DNA from 2 places in the Nocardia sp. NPDC041819 genome. Region 2 is predicted to be linked to the other one. Evidence: predicted binding sites of a transcription regulator. Region 2 holds the regulator's gene; the other holds the start of a gene.
What was found. The regulator HspR, encoded in region 2, represses chaperone genes until heat shock. The targets are predictions, from matches to a motif close to ANNTGAGTNNNNNNNACTCANNT.
Positions count from the first base shown of each region.

Region 1: lon (endopeptidase La) is a predicted target of HspR. The motif match lies at 3,592-3,614, and genes of this name have one in related genera.

Region 1 covers NZ_JBVJAP010000002.1:436,577-447,316, forward strand. The annotation lists gene ACZ6DL_RS08750 (hypothetical protein) at 18-704, opposite strand; gene ACZ6DL_RS08755 (TIGR03084 family metal-binding protein) at 1,179-1,970, opposite strand; gene ACZ6DL_RS08760 (DUF445 domain-containing protein) at 2,083-3,438, opposite strand; gene lon (endopeptidase La) at 3,693-6,023, shown strand; gene ACZ6DL_RS08770 (PaaI family thioesterase) at 6,102-6,554, opposite strand; gene ACZ6DL_RS08775 (TetR/AcrR family transcriptional regulator) at 6,551-7,135, opposite strand; gene ACZ6DL_RS08780 (DNA polymerase IV) at 7,206-8,276, shown strand; gene ACZ6DL_RS08785 (oxidoreductase) at 8,314-9,309, shown strand; gene ACZ6DL_RS08790 (alpha/beta hydrolase) at 9,586-10,740, shown strand, end outside.
Region 2 covers NZ_JBVJAP010000002.1:729,313-740,052, reverse strand. The annotation lists gene ACZ6DL_RS10110 (globin domain-containing protein) at 1-775, shown strand, start outside; gene ACZ6DL_RS10105 (FAD-binding oxidoreductase) at 805-1,566, shown strand; gene ACZ6DL_RS10100 (globin domain-containing protein) at 1,765-2,934, opposite strand; gene ACZ6DL_RS10095 (heat shock protein transcriptional repressor HspR) at 3,468-3,884, opposite strand; gene dnaJ (molecular chaperone DnaJ) at 3,884-5,047, opposite strand; gene grpE (nucleotide exchange factor GrpE) at 5,069-5,731, opposite strand; gene dnaK (molecular chaperone DnaK) at 5,728-7,578, opposite strand; gene ACZ6DL_RS10075 (zinc-binding dehydrogenase) at 8,000-9,163, shown strand; gene ACZ6DL_RS10070 (HhH-GDP family DNA glycosylase) at 9,172-9,816, opposite strand; gene ACZ6DL_RS10065 (dynamin family protein) at 9,937-10,740, opposite strand, start outside.

The sequences.
Region 1 (10,740 bases), 290 kb from region 2:
GCAGGGTAAGCGGTAGCTCACATGACGGTGGAATCCGCTCCGCCGTGCGCGGGGGCGGGCGCGCGTTCGGTGGTCCGCTGTTCGAGGTCACGGCTGGGTGCGGGCGTGGAGTGCCGGTTCAAGCGCAGGTCGTGCTCGCCCAGTCGCGGATCGGAGAACGCCATCCGCACTTCACCGCTGTGGGTATCGAGGTCGGTGCGCATCGTGGTCACGGCCGGCATCTCCGACGTGGGGCCGGAGGAGCGGAGGTAGCCCGGCAGCATGATCAAAGCGTTGGTGTCCACGGTGACCGAGACGGTGTCGTCCTCGACCTGTGCGACCTGCGCGCCGACATAGGCATCGCCGAATCGCACCTTGCCGCCGACAGGTGTGGGAGCGGGCCGCGCGGTAGGCGAATCTACGTGCGGCGCGGTGGTTTCCGGCTTGGCGGTGTCCGGCTCGGCCGCACGCGGAACCGAAGCAGCCGCGGGCAGGACGAAACTGGTGCCGGTCAGTACCGGATAGGGGGTGTACCGGCGGCCATGGTCGGGCTCGTCCGGGGCGGGCGGAGTGACCGGCGCGGCGATCCGAGTCGCCGGGCGCTGCATATCGGCGATCTGCTGTACGACATACGCGCCCGCCACGACGGTCAGGCTCAAGCTGGCGGCACCGGCGAGCACGATGGCGGCGTGCCGCGCGACCTGGGCAGGTCGATGTGCTGTCACGATGCGTTCCTTTCGCTGCGACGCTGCTCCCCACAGCGACCAGCACCGTGGGAAGCTGTACGCCCGTCCAGATTACCTGTGGGGTCGGGCGGGGTGTCGCATCGAAGAGAGCAGGATCACAGTCGGCGCGGCGAAAGGTGGCCGGTCGGTGCTGGTCCGGGCAGCGGACGGCCGGGGCGGGCTCGATCACCGGCTGTGTGTCGCGGTGGATCGGCGGCGTGCGAATGGTCTCGTGTGGGAGCAGCGGGCAATCCGGGAAAGGCGCGGCATCGCCTGGCGTCGCCGCGCCGTAAACGGCGTCGATGTTTCCGTGAACGCACCGACGGGTAAATAGTCGGTAGCTGGCGAGCGCCATTCTCGACTGCCACTCGAGACACCCGGCCAACGGCGTCCGGCCGTCGACATGAACACGGCGCACCCAAGTGTGGCGCTCGCCCGCTCCGAAGCGTCGTCGACGGGCCGGGTGTAGGCGGGTCAGGCGAACTGACCCGCTGCCCTTCCCGCGCCGGTCGGACCAGCGAAAGCCTGTGCGAGAGTGAGCCATTCCGCGGCGTCGTCGCCGTGCGTCCCGAGCGCCAGATCGTCGGGATGGCGGCGTTGGGTCACCAGCATGCAGAAATCGAGCGCCGGTCCGGTCACGCGCTGTTCGGCGTCTTCCGGACCCCACCCCCAGATCGTGCGATCCGGGGCGGTCAATTCGACCCGGAATTCCGCTGCGGGCGGCGTCTTTCCGTGCACGGTGTAGGCGAAGTTCCTGGTGCGCACGCCGATATGGGCCACGGTGCGCAGCCGCGCCGTGGGCGTGCGGTGTACGCCGAGGGCATCGGCCACATCCTGCCCGTGCGCCCAGGTCTCCATGATGCGGGCGCTGATCATCGACGCGGCGCTCATCGGCGGACCGAACCAGGGCAACTTGACGCCCGCGGGCGCGGCGCGCAGCGCGGCGATGAGCGAGGCGCGTCCACGCCGCCATCGATCCAGCAGCTCGGCGGGCGGTTCGGTTGCGGCCTTCTCGGCGGCTTCGTCGACGAACGTGAGCGCACGTGGCCCCGCTTCGGTCAGCAACTCCCCGAAGCGCGCGGCATCCGCGGTGGCGATCGTCGCGATCTCGTCGGTCCAGGCCAGATGGCCGATCTGATGGGCGATGGTCCAACCGGGCGCGGGTGTGGCGCGAGCCCACCCCTCGGGCGCCAACGGGCCGACGAGTCGTTCGAGGTCCGCGCATTCGTCGGCGAAGTCGCCGAGCAGCGCCTCTAGGTCAGCCATCAGTTCCCCTGCCGCTACCGGGCGCACCGCCTCGTGCGCCGCCGGGTCCAGCATCGCAGCGAGACCAAAAAAAGGCAAGCGTGCTTGTTTTATATCGGCCGACGCGGGCCCGCTACCAGCCGAAAATCAGCAGGTGGGCGGCTCCCACCACGAGCCCGAGGACCGCGCCGTGCAGATACAACAGCCACGCGTCCTGTTCCACGGACGCGTAGAACATCTCCATGAACTCCCCCGGCGTGAGCCGCCGCAACTTGCGCGCCGCGAATTCATCGATGGTCTTGGCCTGCTCCCGGTTGAACTCCTCGTCCTCGACCAGGGTCGGGGCCAAGCCGACCGCCGCGCCCGCCGCGCCCACCGTGAGGTTGTCGAACTGGCGGCGTCCGAGGGCGGCCCGCACCAGTGTGGTGGTCGGGCCGAGCTGACGATTGATCTCGTCGGCGATCAAGCGCTCCAGCAGCTGCCTGGTCTTGTCCCCGTTCGGGCCCTCCAGCAGTTCCTTGGACAAGTTGGGCAGCGTCAGCACCTGGTAGGCCAGGATGTGTGCCAGATCGGTGGCCGCCTGCGGCTGCCGTTTCGCCAGCAGCGCTTGCTTCCACAGGTACTTGTACCTCGGTTGCGGGTCGCCCGGCTCGAAGACCATCTTCACCGCGATGACGTTCACGATCACACCGATCGCCGCCGAGGCGAGCAGTACGATCACCCAGCCCGGCACCCAGCCCAGCACCGGAATGTTCTGGTGCACATGCATGTACAGCGCCAGCAGCACGCCGAAGGGCGCGCCGAGCAAGCCGACACGGACCATGAACCGCAGCTCGGGCGCCGCGATGGTGGTGGTGAGGTCCTTCAGGATGGTCGGATTGTCCTCCAGGTAACGGATCACGAAGCCCTTGATGCCGATCAGCTGGTCGACGTTGTCGCCGAGCGAGGCGAACGCGCGACGCGACAGGGCGGGCAGTTCGCGATCCACCCGCTGGTAGATCAGCTGCTTGGCGGCGCGCGGCACGGTGCGCCACAGGTCCGGGTTGTCCCGGTACATCAGCTCGTCCACCAGCGGTCGCACCTGCTCCCGCGCCAGCACCGCGATGTAGTCGGCGATACCGTCGAGATCGAGTTCGTGGATGAAGTCCTTCGGACTGCCGATCCGCATCAGCGCCTTGTCCACGCAGATGCTGGCCATCTTCTCCGCGCGTGCCGGGATGAAGCCCTGGAAGCCGAGGCGGCGGCCGTCGCCGGAAAATGTCGGCAGCACCTGGACCCGGCGCGGGAAGTACGGGTAGAGCACGTGCAGGCCGGGAATGCGAACGCCGCGAAACCGGATCGGCCAGAACAGCATCAGCACGCCGGTCCAGTTGGTCAGCCAGCCCGCCAGCGCGCTGAAGATCGGAAACGTGATCAGGTCGACCACGAACTTCGGCTGCCCGGTCAAGCTCTCCCAGTCGATGAACACGCCAGCGGCGAGCGACGACATCGATGGGACTCCCTAAGCCGATCCGGCGGTACCGCCGGTATGAGATACCAAGGTCCCCACGTTCTCATTGCCTTGGACGAGGTGTCAACGCGAAGCGGGACTTCGCCGTCAGCGAACGGACCGGTCGGGGTGGAACAAACCCGAACACCCCGGGGTTGAGTAGGCATCGCTCAACTTTTGGAAGGGTCGAAGACGTGACTACACCACAGAACCTGCCGGTGCTGTTCCTGACCGATCCGATCGTGCTGCCGGGCATGGTCGTGCCCATCGAACTGGACGAATCGGCGCAGGCCGCGATCGATGCCGCACGGGCCGCCAAGACCGAAGCCGTGCTGCTCGCGCCGCGGTTGAACGAGGGCTACGCCACCTACGGTGTGGTCGCCACCATCGAACAGGTCGGCCGTATGCGCGGCGGAGCCCCGGCGGCCGTCCTCAAGGCCGAACGGCGCGCCAAGATCGGGCACGGGGTGACCGGCCCCGGCGCCGCGCTGTGGGTCGAGGCAGAGCCGGTCGAGACACCCACCCCCGACGGCCGCACCAAGGAACTGGCCGCGGAGTACAAGAAGCTGGTCGTCTCGGTGCTGCAACGCCGCGAGGCCTGGCAGATCATCGACGCGGTCAATCAGCTGACCGACCCGTCGGCCATCGCCGACACCGCGGGCTACGCCCCGTACCTGACCGCTGACCAGAAGCGGGAGCTGCTCGAGACCCCCGACGTGGCCGAGCGGCTCACCACCCTGATCGAGTGGACCAAAGCGCACATCGCCGAGGCCGAGATCAGCGAGAAGATCAGCGAGGACGTTCGCGAGGGGATGGAGAAGAGTCAGCGCGAATTCCTGCTGCGCCAGCAACTCAACGCCATCCGCAAGGAACTCGGCGAGGACGAGCCGGACGGCGCGGACGACTACCGCACCCGCGTCGAGCAGGCCGATCTGCCCGGCAGCGTCCGCGAGGCGGCGCTGCGCGAAGTCGGCAGACTGGAGCGCGCCAGCGATCAGAGCCCGGAATCGGGCTGGATCCGGACCTGGCTGGACACCGTGCTGGAGCTGCCGTGGACGGTGAAGACCACCGACAGCACCGACGTCTCGGCCGCCCGCGCGGTCCTGGACGCCGACCACCACGGTTTGGACGAGGTCAAGGACCGCATGGTCGAGTACCTGGCCGTCCGCGCTCGCCGCGCCGCCCGCGGCCTGGAGGTCGTCGGCGGACGCGGGTCCGGCGCGGTGCTGGTGCTGGTCGGTCCGCCCGGCGTCGGCAAAACCTCGCTGGGTGAATCCGTCGCGCGCGCCCTCGGCCGAAAGTTCGTCCGCGTGGCCCTGGGCGGCGTGCGCGACGAAGCCGAGATCCGTGGGCACCGCCGTACCTACGTCGGTGCGCTGCCCGGCCGCATCGTCCGCGCCATGAAGGAAGCCGGATCGATGAACCCGGTCGTCCTGCTGGACGAGATCGACAAGGTCGGCTCGGACTTCCGCGGCGACCCGGCGGCCGCCCTGCTCGAGGTGCTGGACCCGGCGCAGAACCACACCTTCCGCGACCACTACCTGGATCTGGACCTCGACCTGTCCGACGTGCTGTTCATCGCGACCGCGAACGTCATGGAGACAATCCCCGGCCCGCTGCTGGACCGGATGGAACTGATCACCGTCGACGGCTACACCGAGGACGACAAGGTGGCCATCGCGCGCGACTTCCTGGTGCCGCGGCAACTGGAGCGCAACGCGCTGACCGCCGAGGAGGTCACGATCAGCGAGGAGGCGCTGCGCGAGATCGCCGCCAACTACACCAGGGAGGCGGGCGTTCGGCAGATGGAACGACTGGTCGCCAAGGCGCTGCGCAAGGCGGCCACCCGGCTGTCCGAGCGCGTAACCGTCCCCGCGGCGGCGGGTTACGACCCGGACCTGGGCTACGAGGTGGATACCGACACCTTGACGATCGGTCTCGCCGACTTGAAGGACTACCTGGGTCGCCCGCGCTTCACCCCCGATTCGGTCGAACGCACGGCCGTCCCAGGGGTGGCCACCGGTCTCGCCGTGACCGGCGCGGGCGGCGACGTCCTCTACATCGAGGCGAATGCCGCCGAGGGGGAGCGCTCGCTGACCCTCACCGGTCAGCTCGGCGACGTCATGAAGGAGTCCGCGCAGATCGCGCTGACCTACGTGCGCTCGCACCTGGAGGAGATCGGCATCGAGCCGACGGTGCTGGATCGCAACATCCACATCCACTTCCCGGCCGGCGCGGTCCCCAAGGACGGCCCGTCCGCGGGCGTCACGATGGTCACCGCCCTGGTGTCGCTGGCGCTGGGACGGCAGGTGCGATCGGACGTCGGCATGACCGGTGAGGTCACGCTGAACGGACGGGTGCTGCCGATCGGCGGCGTGAAGCAGAAGCTGCTCGCCGCCCAGCGGGCCGGATTGAAGACGGTGTTCATCCCGGCGCGTAACGAGCCGGATCTGGACGACGTCCCGGCGGAAGTGCTGGCCGCGCTGGATGTCCGCCCCGTCGCCGACGTGGCCGACATCCTCGCCTACGCCATCGAGCCGGTGGCCGAACCCGCGTTGGGGCCTGCCTTCGCGGCTACTGCCTGACCTGGGCTGGAACGGCCGGGCACGGAAACTCCGTGCCCGGCCGTTCGCATGCTGCCGAGCGGGCGGACAGACCGTTGGTCAGCCGCCGGTATTCGCACCGGTCAGATCGGCTTCCGCGAGCCGGGTGGTGCCCTGGGCCACCGCACAGAGAACGGGTTCGCGGCCCGAGCTTTCCGCGTAGATCTCGCAGTGGGCGACCGCTTGGCGGCGCGTCGCGCCGGTGACAGCTGCCTCGACGCGCAAACGCTCGCCCGCGGCGGGGCGGAGGTAGGTGATGGTGACACCGCCGGTGAGCACATTCGCGCCGAGCACCGTACCGGCGGCGAAGGTGAGGGCGTTGTCGGCGGCGTAGGCGAGCACGCCGCCGTGCACGTAACCGAATTGCTGGGTCAATTCGCGGCGGAGGGGGATGACCAGGGTGGCCGCGCCGTCGCCGAACGCGGTGATCTGGGTGCCCACCAGTGTGGCGAAGGGCTGCGCGGCCAGTATCTTCTCGGCGCTGTCCAGGTCGAGGGCGATGGTTGTCGTCATCGGGAGACCTCCGCTGCGGCTCGGGTGCGATCGGCGGCGAGGGCGAGCCAGGCGGCGTCGGCGAGTTCGCCCGCGACTTCGGCCGGGCCGACGCGCATTTCGCCGCCCAGCCACTGTCGCGTGTATTCCTGCGCCGGGCCCAGCCACAGCGCGTAGACCAGATCGATCGGAAGATCACGCACCGTCCCGTATCCGGCGTGCGTGCGCCACCACCGCGTCACGTCGGAAAGGAAGCGGCGATTGCTCTCGCTCTCGCGCACCCCTGGTGGACGCGCGGAGGTGAGCACGGTTGCGCGGTATTGATTTTCGCCGACCCACCGCAGGTGCTCGCGCACGCCCTCGGTGACGCCCGCGCGCGCGTCGGTGCTGTCGCCGACCGCTGCCCAGAAATGCTCCTGGTAGTCCGCGAGCGCGTTGGCCCACACCTGCCGGTACAGGTCGGCCTTGTCCGGGAAGTGGTGATAGAGCGCGCCGACGCTGGCGCCCGCCGCGGCGCGGATCTGCGTCAGCGTCGCGTCGAGCGCCCCGTGCTCGGCGAACTGTCGCTCGGCCGCCAACAGCAACCGATCTCGAATCTTCATAACCAGAATTTAATTCTGTTCTGTGATCAGCGCAATGCGCGATGTCGCAGCACTGGGGTAAGAACGGGGTGTGGCCAGATGGCTGTTGCACGTCGATCTCGACCAGTTCCAGGCGGCGGTGGAGTTCCGCCGCCATCCGGAACTGCGGGGACTGCCGGTCATCGTCGGCGGCCACGGCGATCCCACCGAACCGCGCAAGGTGGTGACCTGCGCGTCCTATCCGGCGCGCGCGTTCGGCGTGCGGGCCGGGATGCCACTGCGCAGCGCCCAGCGCAAGTGCCCCGAGGGCGTGTTCCTTCCGCTCGACATGACCGCCTACGAGGACGCCTCGGACGAGGTCATGGCGCTGCTGCGGACGTTTCCGGGACGGGTCGAGGTGTGGGGCTGGGACGAGGCGTTCCTCGCCGCCGACACCGACGACCCGGAGGCCCTCGCCCAGCGGGTGCGCGGCGCCATCGCCGGACTCGAACTGACCTGCTCGATCGGCATCGGTGACAACAAACTCACCGCCAAGCTCGCGACCGGGTTCGCCAAGTCGGCGGGCAAGTCGTCGGCCGAGCCCGACGCCGGTGCGGGCGCGGCGGCGGGCGTCTTCCGGCTCACCGCCGAGAACTGGACCGAAGTGATGGCCCATCGCCCGACAGATGCGCTGTGGGGTATCGGCACGCGCATCGCCGCACGTCTGGCCGAGCTGGGCATCCGAACCGTCGGCGACCTGATGGCCGCCGACCGGCATCGTCTCGCCGCGGAATTCGGGCCGAACACCGGGCCGTATCTCTGGGTGCTCGGCCACGGCAAAGGCGATACGGACGTCACCACCGAACCGCGAATACCCGTGGGCCGCAGCAAGTCCGAGACGTTCCCGCACGACCTGACCGATCCAGGCGAGATCCGCGCGCAAGTGGCGCGGCTTGCCACCGAGGTCGCCGAGGAGATGGCCGCGGCGGGCCGGATCGGCATCCGGGTTTCCGTGACGGTGCGCACCAACACCTTCTACACCCGCAGCAAGCAGGAGAAACTGCCCGAACCGACCATCGACGTCGCGCGGATCGCCGAGACCGCGCTGCGCATCATCGAACGGTTCGACCTCGACCGCCCGGTTCGTCTGCTCGGCGTCCGGCTCGAACTCCTGCCGCAGTAGCTCCCGGACCCGTCCGGACCCTCGTATGCTCGTGCGCATGGAGTTCTGGGCGATGGTGGCACACGAGACGGACAGCGGGATCGTCCTGACCCGGCAGCAGGTCAACGAGGATTTTCTCGGGCCGGGCGACGTGACGATCAAGGTGCACTACTCGAGCGCGAACTACAAGGACGGTCTGGCGATCACCAAGGGCGGCGGGGTGGTGCGCAACTACCCGATCGTGCCCGGGATCGATCTCGTGGGCGAAGTGGTCGAGTCTGCCGACGACGATTTCGCCCCCGGCGACCAGGTGATCGCGCACGGATACGACATCGGGGTTTCGCACAACGGCGGCTTCGCCGAATACGCCAGGGTGCCGGCCGAATGGGTGGTCAAGCTGGCGGACCTGAGTCCCCGTGACGCGGCCTCGCTCGGCACCGCGGGGTTCACCGCGGCCCTGAGCGTGCAGGCCCTGCTCGATCGCGGCCTCACCCCGGACGCGGGCCCGGTGCTGGTCACCGGCGCGACCGGCGGGGTCGGCAGCGTGAGCATCGACATCCTCTCCGGCCTCGGCTTCGAAGTGATCGCTTCCACCGGCAAGACCGACGCGAACGATCTGCTCAGCGAGATCGGCGCGAACGAGGTGATCGGCAGGTTGCCCGAAGACCCGAACGCCAAGCCGCGGCCGTTGACCAAAGCGCGGTGGGCCGCGGCCGTGGACAGCGTCGGCGGCGCCTCGCTCGCCTATGTGCTGAGCGCCATCGGATACGGGGGCGTGGTCGCGGCCAGCGGGCTCACCGGCGGAGCGGAACTGCCCACCACGGTGATGCCGTTCATCCTGCGCGGCGTCGCGCTCGAGGGCATCGACTCGGTCAACCTCCCGATCGAACGTCGCCGCGAGGTATGGTCCCGGCTCGGCAAAGAGCTTCGCCCGCAGCACCTGTCGTCCCTGGTGAACCACGCTCCGATCACCGAGGCCGAGAAGGTGTTGCGCTCCATCCAAAGCGGCAGCCATCGCGGGCGCACCGTTATCGGCGTCCTCGGCGAATTCTGACCCGCCGGTTCTCGGTGTACTTCGGCAGGGCTCGGACGAATCCGCACCCGGCGGACGCATGGTCGTAGGACCGACGAAGCCCGGCTCGAACGAATCGAGCCGGGCTTCGCTGATCGGTCTCACGCTGCGAAGGACTACGCGCGGTGATCTTCGCACCGTGGATGGCCCGCGAGCCGAACACGCCGCGCGGGGGAAGACGCTGCCACCGTCGCGGGCACTGATCCGATACGGTTCTTCGGCAAGCATGTGATCGCACCGGCCGAGAGGCGAACTTCGTTGTCCGCGAATCTGTTCTGGCGTTCGATGTCGATAGTGGCGGTTACCGCGCTGCTCGCCGTGCCCACATACAGCCGGGCCGATCCGGTGGCCGACCCGCAGCCGAACAGCTCGGACCGGTTCTATCACCAGACGCTCGAATGGAAGCCGTGCGGCGTCGAGAATCTGGACAAGGCCGGGGGCGAGTGCGCGAACGTCCAGGTGCCGCTCGACTACGCGCGGCCCGGCGATCGCACGATCACCCTGGCGATCTCCCGGGTGAAGGCGAGCGATCCGGCACGGCGGCGGGGAATCCTGCTGTCCAATCCCGGCGGTCCGGGCGGCCCGGGACTGGACAGTGTCGATCTGCTCGGTGATGTGCTGTCGCCGGACGTGCTGGCCAGCTACGACCTGATCGGGATGGACCCGCGCGGGGTCGGCGAGTCGAGCCGGAGTCCGCGGTGCGGGTGGCCGGTCGGCGAGATGATCCGGTCGGCGGGCCTCGACCCGCTCGGCTTCGTGCACGACACCGTCCAATCCGCCGGCATGGCCGCCACGTGCGTGGTTCGCGATCCAGAGCTGGTGCGGCAATTCACCACTCGCAACACGGCGCGGGACATGGACGTGGTCCGAGCCGCCTTGGGCGAGCAGAAGGTCAACTTCTACGGCTTGTCCTACGGCACGTATCTCGGGGCGGTGTTCACCCAGATGTTCCCCGAGCGCAGTGATCGCATCGTGCTCGACAGCGCGATCGACCCGGACCGGTACTGGGAGGGCTTGGTCCAGGACTGGGGTCCATCGGACGAGATCGCGCTGGACGATTGGGCGGTGTGGGCCGCCGCCCGGGACGAAGAGTTCCGGCTCGGTGCGACGCCGCAGCAGGTGCGCGCGAAGATCGAGGAGCTGGTCCGCGTCGTCAATCGCACGCCGATCGTCGTCGATGACTTCGCGATCGACGACCACTGGTTGCCGTTCATCCTGCACTCCTTGCTGTGGAACTTCCGGTTGAACGAACCGTTGGCCGCGACGGTGCGCGAACTCGCCGACGACGCAGGCGGTCCGCCCACCGCCTCGCGCACACCGCGGTTGCGCGCCATCGTGGCGGCGCTGCGGGACAACGAGAACTCCGTCCTGGCGCAGATCGCCTGCGGTGATGTCGGCGCACCCATCGATCCC
Region 2 (10,740 bases):
CTCCGCGTCCATGGCCATCGGCGCCAACTCCGACAAGTCGCAGCCGGTGTGGGAGGCGACCGTGGTCGGCCATCGCCGCGTGCTGGAGGACCTGGCCATCGTGCGGCTGCAATCCGACGGGCCGGTGCCCTACCAGGCCGGACAGTACGTGCCGGTCACGATCCCGCAGCGGCCCAAGATGTGGCGCTATTTCTCCCCGGCCATCCCGTCCAATCCGTACGGCGAGATCGAGTTCCACGTGCGCAAGATCCGCGGCGGCTGGGTGAGCCCCGCGATCGTCAACGAGACCAGGGTCGGCGACCGCTGGCGGATCGCGGGCCCGCTCGGCGGATTGCGCGTCGACCGGGACAGCGGCCGCGACGTGCTCATGATCGGCGCGGGCACCGGCATCGCGCCGCTGCGCGCCCAGCTGATCGAGATGGGCCAGCGCGGCATCAATCCGCGCGTGCACTTCTTCATCGGGGGCCGCTATCCCTGCGATCTGTACGACGTGGAGAACATGTGGCAGCTCTCGCAGAGCAACCCGTGGCTGACCATCGTGCCGGTGTGTGAACAGAAGACCAATCCGTGGTGGTACCCGCATCCGCCGCAGGACGCACCGTACGGCATGCACCGGCGCCTGATCGGTAATCTAGGCGCCGTCGTCGCGAGCTTCGGCGCGTGGGCGGACCGCCAGATCCAGATCGCCGGATCGGCCCGGATGATCGCGGATACCCAGCGCGCGCTCATCGCGGTCGGCACGCCGGAGCAGAACATCAGCTGCGACCCTGTGTAACGAAGGAGGCCCCGTTGGGGGATCCGAGCATGCTCGGTAACGGTCATGAAGCGCCGGAGTGGACCTCGACCGTGGTCGGCCATCATCGGCTCCGGCACGATCTCGCGGTGATCCGCCTGATCGGCGAGTTCGTGCCGTTCGCCGCCGGGCAATCGGTCGAGGTGCGAGTTCCGCAGCACCCCGGCGTGCGCCGCAGGTTCTCCCCCGCGCTGCCGCCCTCGCTGGACGGCAAGCTGGAGTTCCACGTGCGCACGGTGCCGGGCGGCTGGTGCAGCGCCGCCATCGTCGCCGACACGCAGCCGGGCGACGAGTGGCGAATCGGCGCTCCGGCAGGCGGGTTCTGGGTCGACCCGGACGGCGACGAGGTAGTCATGATCGCCGGCGGCACGGGATTGGCGCCGATGCGCGCCCAGATCCTGGAACTGGCGCGCAAGCCTTCCCCGCCGCCGACCTACCTCTTCGTCGGCGGGCGCTCCCCCCGCGACCTGTACGCCTCGGACATGCTCTTCCTGCTGGCCGCCGAATTGCCCTGGCTCACCGTCATCCCCGTGGTGGAAAGCCTGGAGGACCCGCACTGGGTCGACGAGTGGTACGAGCAGTCCCGGGTCGACATCGGCTTCTCACCCGACGACCTGCTCTACGGCACGCTCGCCGAAGTCCTCGGCTCGCACGGCGCCTTCCGCGAGCACCAAGTGCTGGTCTGCGGCTCCCCCGCCATGGTCCAGACCACGGTCGACCGCCTCCTGGAAACCGGAACACCCCCGGAGCGCATCCAATTCGAGGGCCTCTGACCGGTCGCTGGGCCATTCGCAGGGCACACCGCGAGTAGTCCAAGCGGCACCGCAACGACAGAACTCCAAGTCGTGCCATCACCATCGCACGCGCCCGGCGCACCTCGACTCCCGGTTTCGAGCGAGGCGAGATCGAGCATGCTGGAAAAACCAACACAGGGCCGCGAACACCCAGCGCCGCAGGCGCTGGCAATCAACTCAGTACAGCGGGTCGTGGCGGATGTTTTTCGCCAGGGTTCCCGCTGCCATGAGGCGGAACTTGGTGGTCTGCACCATCGACGGTGAACCGACGATCTGAACATCGCGGTCGGACCAGGCGCCGAAGCTCGCGACGACCTTGCCGATCTGGCCGGTCACGCGGGGTTCCAGGCCGGGCCATGTGGTGCGCGGCTCGTCGGGTTCCGCGTACCACCACGGGTTTTCGTCGTGTTCGCTCACCGGCGTGACGGTGAGCCAGCGGTTGGCCATCGCCAGCTTGCTCAACGTCTCCAGGTCGTAGAGGTCGCACGGGTGGTGCCCGCCGACGAACAGATGCACCTTCGGATTGGTCCGCCGCATCGCCATCGACATCAGCTGGGCGCGCAGCGGCGCGATCCCGGTGCCGCAGCCGACCATCAGCATCTTGCGTTTGGTGTTGCGCGGAACGCCGAGGCCGCCGAGCGGTGAGCCCAGCAGCCACTGGTCGCCGACGACGGTCTGGCCGACGATGGCCGAGCTGACCCAGCCACCCAGCACACTGCGGACGTGGAACTCGATCTCACCGTTGGTGTTCGCGGGCACGGCGGGCGAGAGATAGCGCCACATGCGCGGCCGCGAGGGGATCTGCACGCTCAGGTACTGACCCGCGGCGTAGCGCATCGGCTGGTCCAGTTGCAGCCGGACGACGACGAGGTTGCGCAGCACCTCGCGGCGCTCGATCACCGTGCCGGTCCACGCCGACGGCGTGGTCTCCTTCTCCGCCGCGCCGATCATGGTGTCGGCGATGATCTTCAGGCCCTCGTCCCAGGCCCGGTCGACCTCGTCGGTCCACATCTCGGTCCCTGCGAACACCTTGACGGCGGTCTTCAGCGCGGTGGACACGGCGGCGTAGTGCGCGGGCTGCACGCCGTATTTGCGGTGATCCCTACCGAGTTGGGCCAGGAAGGGCAGTAGCTTGTCGGGCTCTTCCAATCGGTCCAGCGCGTAGGAGATCGCCTTGACCAGGCGATCGCGCTGGGAGTCCATCGCGGCGGGAAAGAAATCGCGGACGTGCGGGTAGTCGGTGAACAAGATCGCGTAGAACGATCTCGCCAGTTTCTCCGGCCCCCCATCCTCCGCAGCAACCGCCTTGAAAGTTGTTCTGATCAAAGCGACAGCGCGTGAATCCATTGATGTCACAACCCCATTTCGCACTCGTTCACGAACCTTGCCGGCGAGTGAGGTGCTGCGGGGCCACTCGACAGCAGCCGACGGAAAGGAGTGTAGGCGAGGTTTGCCAGCAACGGAATCTTTCGAAGGAACACCACGCGTGTAATTTCGTCGAAACGAGGATATTCAGCGAGACACGCCACAGAAACCGACTGCAAGACCGTAGATCTGACGCGAAATCAGTCATATGCACACTGAAAAGTTAAGGGGCACTTAGTCGATTTCGTCCCGATTGGTCTGTTCTAGCGACATCGGGGCAACATGAAGACCCTCGGCCGAGTACCAAACCGGGCAAACCGCACCGTTTCCGTACACATATCTATGGTAGAAACGCCCAGTTGATTCGACAACGAAATGAACTCCGCCGCACGACTTCCGTCGAACATGCCCTGGTTTACCCTCAGCAAATTATTGGCGGCAGCGGCGGTGAAACGACGACGGCCCCGGACTCCGATCGCGATGTGCGATCGAGGCCGGGGCCGTCGTCGTGCCGGTTATCGTCTGCGCTGACCGTCCTCGCGACGGTGCCGTGGCTGCCAGACGACCAGCGCGGTACTGCGTTGCGGGGCGAGGTCGGGACGGTATCCGGCCCGCGTTCGCTCCAGCTCGGCCGACAGTTCCGCGACCTGCTGCCGCAGCTCCTCCACCTGATTGGTCAGCTCGATGATGCGCTTGATGCCCGCGAGGTTGACGCCCTCGTCCTGGGACAACCGCTGCACCTCGCGCAGCAGCTCCACGTCCCGGGCCGAGTAGCGCCGACCGCCGCCCGAAGTACGTTGCGGCGTGACCAGTCCCAGACGGTCATACGTGCGCAGTGTCTGCGCGTGCATGCCGGCCAGCTGGGCCGCCACCGAGATCATGAAGAACTCGGCCCGCGACCCGCCGGACGCGTTCTTCGGTTCCGAGGACATCACGCACCTGCCCATCCCGCACGTGGATCGAAGCCACCGGCCCGCTCCGCCTCCTGGTAGCGCTCGAGCGCCTCGACGGCTTCGCGGTCCAGCTTTTGCGGGACCGCGACCTTCACCGTCACCAGCAGGTCACCCGCGCCGCCGCCGCGCTTGGGCACACCGCGGCCGCGTACCCGCAGGGTGCGGCCGTCGGCGGTACCCGGAGGCACCTTGACGCCGACCCGGCCGTCCAGGGTGGGCACCGAAACCGTGGTGCCGAGCACCAATTCACTGTAACTGACCGGAAGCACCAGGGTCAGGTCGTCGCCGTTGCGGCCGAAGACCTTGTCCTGGTTGACGTGGACGGTGACATAGAGGTCGCCCGAGGGCGCCCCGCGCAGTCCCGCCTCGCCTTGACCGGCCAGCCGGATCCGTTGCCCGTCACCGACTCCAGGGGGAATCCGCACCGTGATCGTGCGCGTGCGGTTCTGGATGCCGCTGCCGTGGCAGTCGACGCATGGATCGTCGATGATTGATCCGCTGCCCCGGCACTCGTCGCACGGCTCGCTGAAGCCGAACGCGCCCTGGTTGCGGCTGACGATGCCGGTTCCGTTGCAGATCGGGCAGACCCGCGGGCTCGTGCCCGGTTTCGCGCCGCTGCCGTGACACGTGGTGCACGGCGACGGGCTGGTCATCCGCAGTGGAACCGTGACACCCTGGGCCGCCTCCCGGAAACCGAGCGTCGTCTCGGTCTCCACGTCGGAGCCGCGCCGGGGGCGGCTCGATGACGTCCGCGTGCCGCCGCCTCGGTTGAACAGACCGCCGAGCAGGTCACCGAGGCCACCGTCGCCGGCGCCGCCGCCGCCGAAGATGTCCCCGATGTTGAACTCCTGCGAGAAGCCGCCCCCCGCAGCGGATCCGAACCCACCGCGACCGTAGCCGCCACCCGCGAAGAGCTTGCGAGTGTCGTCGTACTCCTTGCGCTTGGCCGGATCCGACAGCACCGCGTGCGCCTCGCTGACGGCCTTGAACCGCTCCTCGGCTTTGTTGTCACCGGGGTTGGCGTCCGGATGCAAGTCACGCGCGAGCTTGCGATAGGCCTTCTTGATCTCGTCCTGCGAGGCGCTGGAGGAAACACCCAGCTCCTTGTAGAAGTCCTTTTCGATCCACTCCCGTTGGCTCACCGAGCATCTCCTCCTCTCGCATCATTGGTCGTTCGCGCCGGCATCATCATCCGATGCCTCTTCGGTCGGCTGTTCGGCGTTTTCCGTCAGATCGGCCACGCCGTCGGTTACCCCGACGAGTGCGTGCCGAAGCACCCTATCGCCGAAGCGATAGCCTTTGCGCATCACAATGCCGATCACCGGATCGTGGCCGGAGCCCTCGTGCTGCACGGCCTCGTGCAGGGTCGGATCGAAGGGCTCACCCTCCGAACCGAACTCCTCGAGACCCTGCTTGTGCAGCGCGGTCGACAGCTTGTCGGCCACCGACTTCAGCGGACCGGAATCGAGGTCGCCGTGCGCCCGCGCGCGATCGAGATCGTCGAGCACGCCGAGCAGTTCGGTCACCACCGACGCCTTGGCGGAATCGATCGTGGCCTTGCGGTCGCGCTCGACCCGGCGCCGATAGTTGGCGTACTCCGCGGTCAGCCGCTGCAGGTCGGCGGTGCGCTCGGCGAGCTCACCGCTGATGGCGTCGGCCAGCGCGTCGCCGCCGTTGCCGTTCTCCGCACCGTTGCCCGCCTCCGGGGCCTGCGCGGCCGCGGCGCCGTTGTCCGCGGCCGGCTGCCTGATCTCACCGGTCTCCGGATCGATCTTCCGGTTGTCGACGAAGGTGATCGGCTCCTTCTCAGAGTTGCCCTCGGTCACTTCTTCTCCGTGTCGACCGGCTCGTCCACGACCTCGGCATCCACGACCTGGTCATCGTCCTGCGCGCTGCTCGACGCGCCGTTGCCCTGCGCCGCGGCGTCCGCGGCGGAGGCCTCGTAGATGGCCTGGCCGAGGGCCTGCGACTCGGTCGCCAGCTTCTCGACGGCCGCCTTGACCGCCGCGATGTCGGTGCCCTTGAGGGCCTCGTTCGCCTCGGCGATGGCCGCCTCGACCTTGGACTTGACGTCCGCGGGGACCTTGTCCTCGTTCTCCTTGATGAACTTCTCGGTCTGGTGCACCAGCGACTCGGCCTGGTTGCGGGTCTCGGCCTCCTCGCGGCGGGCCTTGTCCTCGGCAGCGTGCGCCTCGGCGTCCTTGACCATCCGGTCGATCTCCTCCTTGGACAAGCCGGAGCCGTCCTGGATCTTGATCGTGTTCTCCTTGCCGGTGCCCTTGTCCTTCGCGGTGACGTGCACGATGCCGTTGGCGTCGATATCGAAGGTGACCTCGATCTGCGGCACGCCGCGCGGGGCCGGCGGGATGCCGGTCAGCTCGAAGGAGCCGAGCAGCTTGTTGTGCGAGGCGATCTCGCGCTCACCCTGGAACACCTGGATCTGCACCGACGGCTGGTTGTCGTCGGCGGTGGTGAAGGTCTCCGAGCGCTTGGTGGGGATGGTGGTGTTGCGCTCGATGAGCTTCGTCATCACGCCGCCCTTGGTCTCGATGCCCAGCGACAGCGGGGTCACGTCGAGCAGCAGGACGTCCTTGACCTCACCCTTGAGCACACCGGCCTGCAGGGCGGCGCCGACGGCGACGACCTCGTCCGGGTTCACGCCCTTGTTGGGCTCCTTGCCGCCGGTCAGTTCCTTGACCAGATCGGAGACGGCGGGCATACGGGTGGAGCCGCCGACGAGCACCACGTGGTCGATGTCGGACACCTTGATGCCCGCGTCCTTGATCACGGACTGGAACGGCGCGCGGGTGCGGTCGAGCAGGTCCGAGGTGATCTTCTGGAACTCGGCGCGGGTCAGCTGCTCGTCGAGGAACAGCGGGTTCTTGTCCGCGTCGACGGTGATGTAGGGCAGGTTGATCGAGGTGCTCTGCGAGGAGCTCAGTTCGATCTTGGCCTTCTCGGCGGCCTCACGCAGCCGCTGCATGGCCATCTTGTCCTTGGTCAGGTCGATGCCCGAGCTGGCCTTGAACTTGTCGACCAGCCACTGCACGACCCGCTCGTCCCAGTCGTCACCACCGAGGTGGTTGTCGCCGGAGGTGGCGCGGACCTCGACGACGCCCTCGCCGATTTCCAGCAGCGAGACGTCGAAGGTGCCGCCACCGAGGTCGAAGACCAGGATGGTCTGCTCCTTGTCGCCCTTGTCCAGGCCGTAGGCCAGCGCCGCCGCGGTGGGCTCGTTGACGATGCGCAGGACGTTCAGGCCCGCGATCTGGCCCGCTTCCTTCGTGGCCTGCCGCTGGGCGTCCTCGAAGTAGGCGGGCACGGTGATGACCGCGTCGGTGATCTCCTCACCGAGGTAGGACTCCGCGTCGCGCTTCAGCTTCATCAGCGTGCGCGCGCTGATCTCCTGCGGCGTGTACTTCTTGCCATCGATCTCGACGGTCCAGTCGGTGCCGATGTGCCGCTTGACGGAGCGAATGGTGCGGTCGACGTTGGTGACGGCCTGGTTCTTGGCCGGCTGGCCGACCAGCACCTCGCCGTTCTTCGCGAACGCGACGATCGACGGGGTGGTGCGCGATCCTTCCGAGTTGGCGACGACGACCGGTTCGCCGCCTTCGAGAACGGCGACGACCGAGTTCGTGGTCCCGAGGTCGATTCCGACCGCACGAGCCATTGTGGTTCCTCCTAGTTGACGTACCAATGTGTGTCGGTGCCGGGCGAAAACCGCCCTGCGACGTCCGATGAAGGACGCCGCGAGACCTCGCCCCTAGCACCTCACGGAGCACGGCCCCAGCAACACTGAGCGTGGTCGGCTCAATCCTGCCTCGCCGGAGTTCCGGAGTCAACCGAAACTTGAGCCATGCACACTCAATCTTGTCGAAAAGCTCAACGGGCGGCTCCGGGAATTAATTCCCGGACGACCACCGCAGTGTGTGACCTGCCGCACAGCAGGGGTCATCGAGGCATTCGCTGTCTTCGGTCCGCGAGGCCCTCCACCGCCGTGCACCGAGCACAGTCACGGCGCGCCCGCGCGCAGTAGGGTGACGGCGGGTGGCCGGGTCGGCCGCCGTGCGCCGTCGATCCGAGGAGCCGCCATGAGGGCCGCCGTCGTCACCGCCGCCGAGTTCGAGGTCGCGGAGCTGCCCACGCCCCGACCGGGCGCCGGTCAACTGCTGATCGACGTGTCGCGCTGCGGCATCTGCGGCTCGGACCTGCATGCCCGCACCCACGCCGACGAACTGTCCGACTTGGCCGTGGCCACGGGATACGAGCACTTCATGCGTTCGGATCAGAGCGTGGTGCTCGGCCACGAATTCAGCGGGACGGTTGTCGATTACGGCCCGGACTGCCGCAGGAGATGGCGGACGGGGACACCGGTGGTGGCGCTTCCGATCGTCCGGCACGGCGGGCAGCCTCACCTGGTAGGGCTGTCGACCGCGGCGCCGGGCGGCTACGCCGAGCAGGTGGTGGTCCAGGAATCGATGACCATGCCCGTGCCCAACGGCTTGTCCGCGGAACACGCCGCGCTGACCGAACCCATGGCGGTGGCCTGGCACGCGGTGCGCAGAGGCCGCGTCGGGAAGGGGCAGACGGCCTTCGTGATCGGCTGCGGGCCGATCGGCCTCGCGGTGATCAGCATGCTGAAGGCCGCGGGCGTGCGCACCGTGGTCGCCAGCGACTTCTCGCCACGCCGGCGAGAACTCGCCACAGCCTGCGGCGCCGATGTGGTGGTGGACCCGGCGACGGAATCGCCCTGGACGGCCGCTCCGAAGAAGGGCCGGATCAACGGCGTCACCGACATACTCGCTCTCGGCTTCGACGCCATGGACCGCTTGCGGCGGGTCCCCAACCTGCCGTGGTGGTACGTCTTCCGGCTGGCCCACACGCTGAACAAAGGGCCGACCGGGCCGGTGATCTTCGAGTGCGTCGGCGTGCCCGGCATCATCGACCAGATCCTGGCGGCCGCACCGCCGCTGTCACGCGTGGTGGTGGTCGGGGTGTGCATGGAAACCGACCGCTTCCATCCCGCGATGGCGATCAACAAGGAGATCGAGCTGCGCTTCGTGCTCGGCTACGACCCCGGCGAGTTCCGCGACACCTTGCACATGCTCGCCGAGGGCAAGGTCGACCCCGGCCCGCTGATCACCGGGACCGTCGGGCTGGAAGGCGTGGCCGATGCTTTCACCGCCCTCGGCAACCCGGAGCGGCACGCGAAGATCCTGATCGATCCGCGCGCTTCCGGCGCCGCCCTGATCTGAGGACGCGCTCAGGGCGCGGCGGCGAGAACTTCGTCGGCGATCTTCTCGTCCAGCGTCACCCGCACCAAGGCGGCGGCGAGTTCCGCCGTGTGATGATCCGGCGCCAGCCGCGCCAGCCGGTCGGGATCCTCCGGCAACTGCACGCGCTTGGCGCCGCGCAAGGCCCGTTCGTCGAAATGCGGCCGGACCCAGGTCCAGATGTCCTGGATCTCGCGCAGGAAGATATGCGCCCCGGTCGGGCCGATGCCGTCGAACTCTTGGAGCAGATCCGCGGCTCGCTCGGGGTCGTTGTCCGCCTTCTTCGCCAGTTCCCGCAGGTCACCTTGGTAGCGGTCGAGCAAGCGCGTGGCGTTGTGGTGCAGCCTGGTGGCGGTGCTCTCGTCGTAGCGGCGATAGTTCGCCCGCCCCAGGGCGTCGACCAGTTCCTGCCACTCCGCGTCGGCCACCCGGTGCGGCGTCCGGTAGCCGCTGCTGATCAGCTCTCGCGTGGCCCCGATGGCGATATCGGCGGAAATGCGGGTGCTGAGCAGTTGGGAAAGCATGAGCAACTGGAAGAGCGCGGCCGGTTTGTCATCGAGCGTGATACCCGCTTCCTCGGCATATCCCGTGCCCGCGCGGACGAGCAATTCGTGTACGACGTCCTCTTGGCTCATCGTTACCTCCTCTCGCTACCAAGGCGCATACCCGGACCCGCGGCGACTACACCGCTCACCGGCGGCGGAATGCGCCCGTCCCCGCAGGTCACGGCGCTTCGGAGGGCGGCGGTCAGCGGCTCATTCCGGCAGCACGCTCAAGGTGCCTTCCGCACTGCGGGCGGCGGTCAGGCAGGCCGTGGCGGTGAACTGGTCGGCCAGGGGGTGGCGCGCCCGGGCGCGCCATTTCCGGACCGCGGCCACCGCTTGTGCGCGCTGGGCGGGGAACGGCGCGTCGGACGGGAGGCCCAGACGCAGGTGGGGTGCGATTCCCGAGCCGCCGATGAGGCGATGCAGTTCGGCGAGATCGTCGGCGGGCAGCGCCAATTCGTCGGTGCGCAGGCGGCCGAGCAGACGCAGCTCGGCGAAACCGTGCACGTCCGCGAGCAAGGTGCGCACCCTGGGCAGCAGGCGATCGGCCGAGGTGCCACGGTAGGCGGTCAGCACCCGGGCCAGCGCGGTGAGCGCGGAATGCGCTTTGAGCTGGTCGGCGCGCTGACCGAACTGCACGTCGAGCACCGAGCGCAGTTCGTCCACTCCGCTGCGGCTGGTCAATTCCTCGGCCAGCGTGGCCGAATCGCGCACGCCGAGCCGGATCAGCGTGACCGCCATGCGAATGCCGAACAACCCGAACCGCTCGGCAAGCTGCGCACGCAGCTCCGGCGGCACCGGGAGCGGCATGTCGGCGCGCGCGAAACGATCGGCGGAGAGCAACGCGGCGCTCAGTTCGTCGACCGGCACCCGCGCCAGCGTCTCGAACGCCGCGAACTCCTGCTGACGCAGCGTCGCCGCGGCGAACGCGAGCAGCCCGGCGACCGGGATCACGGCCTGGCACAGGCCCGTCCGTTCCAGCTCCCCGGCGAAACGCGTTGCCACATCCCGTGC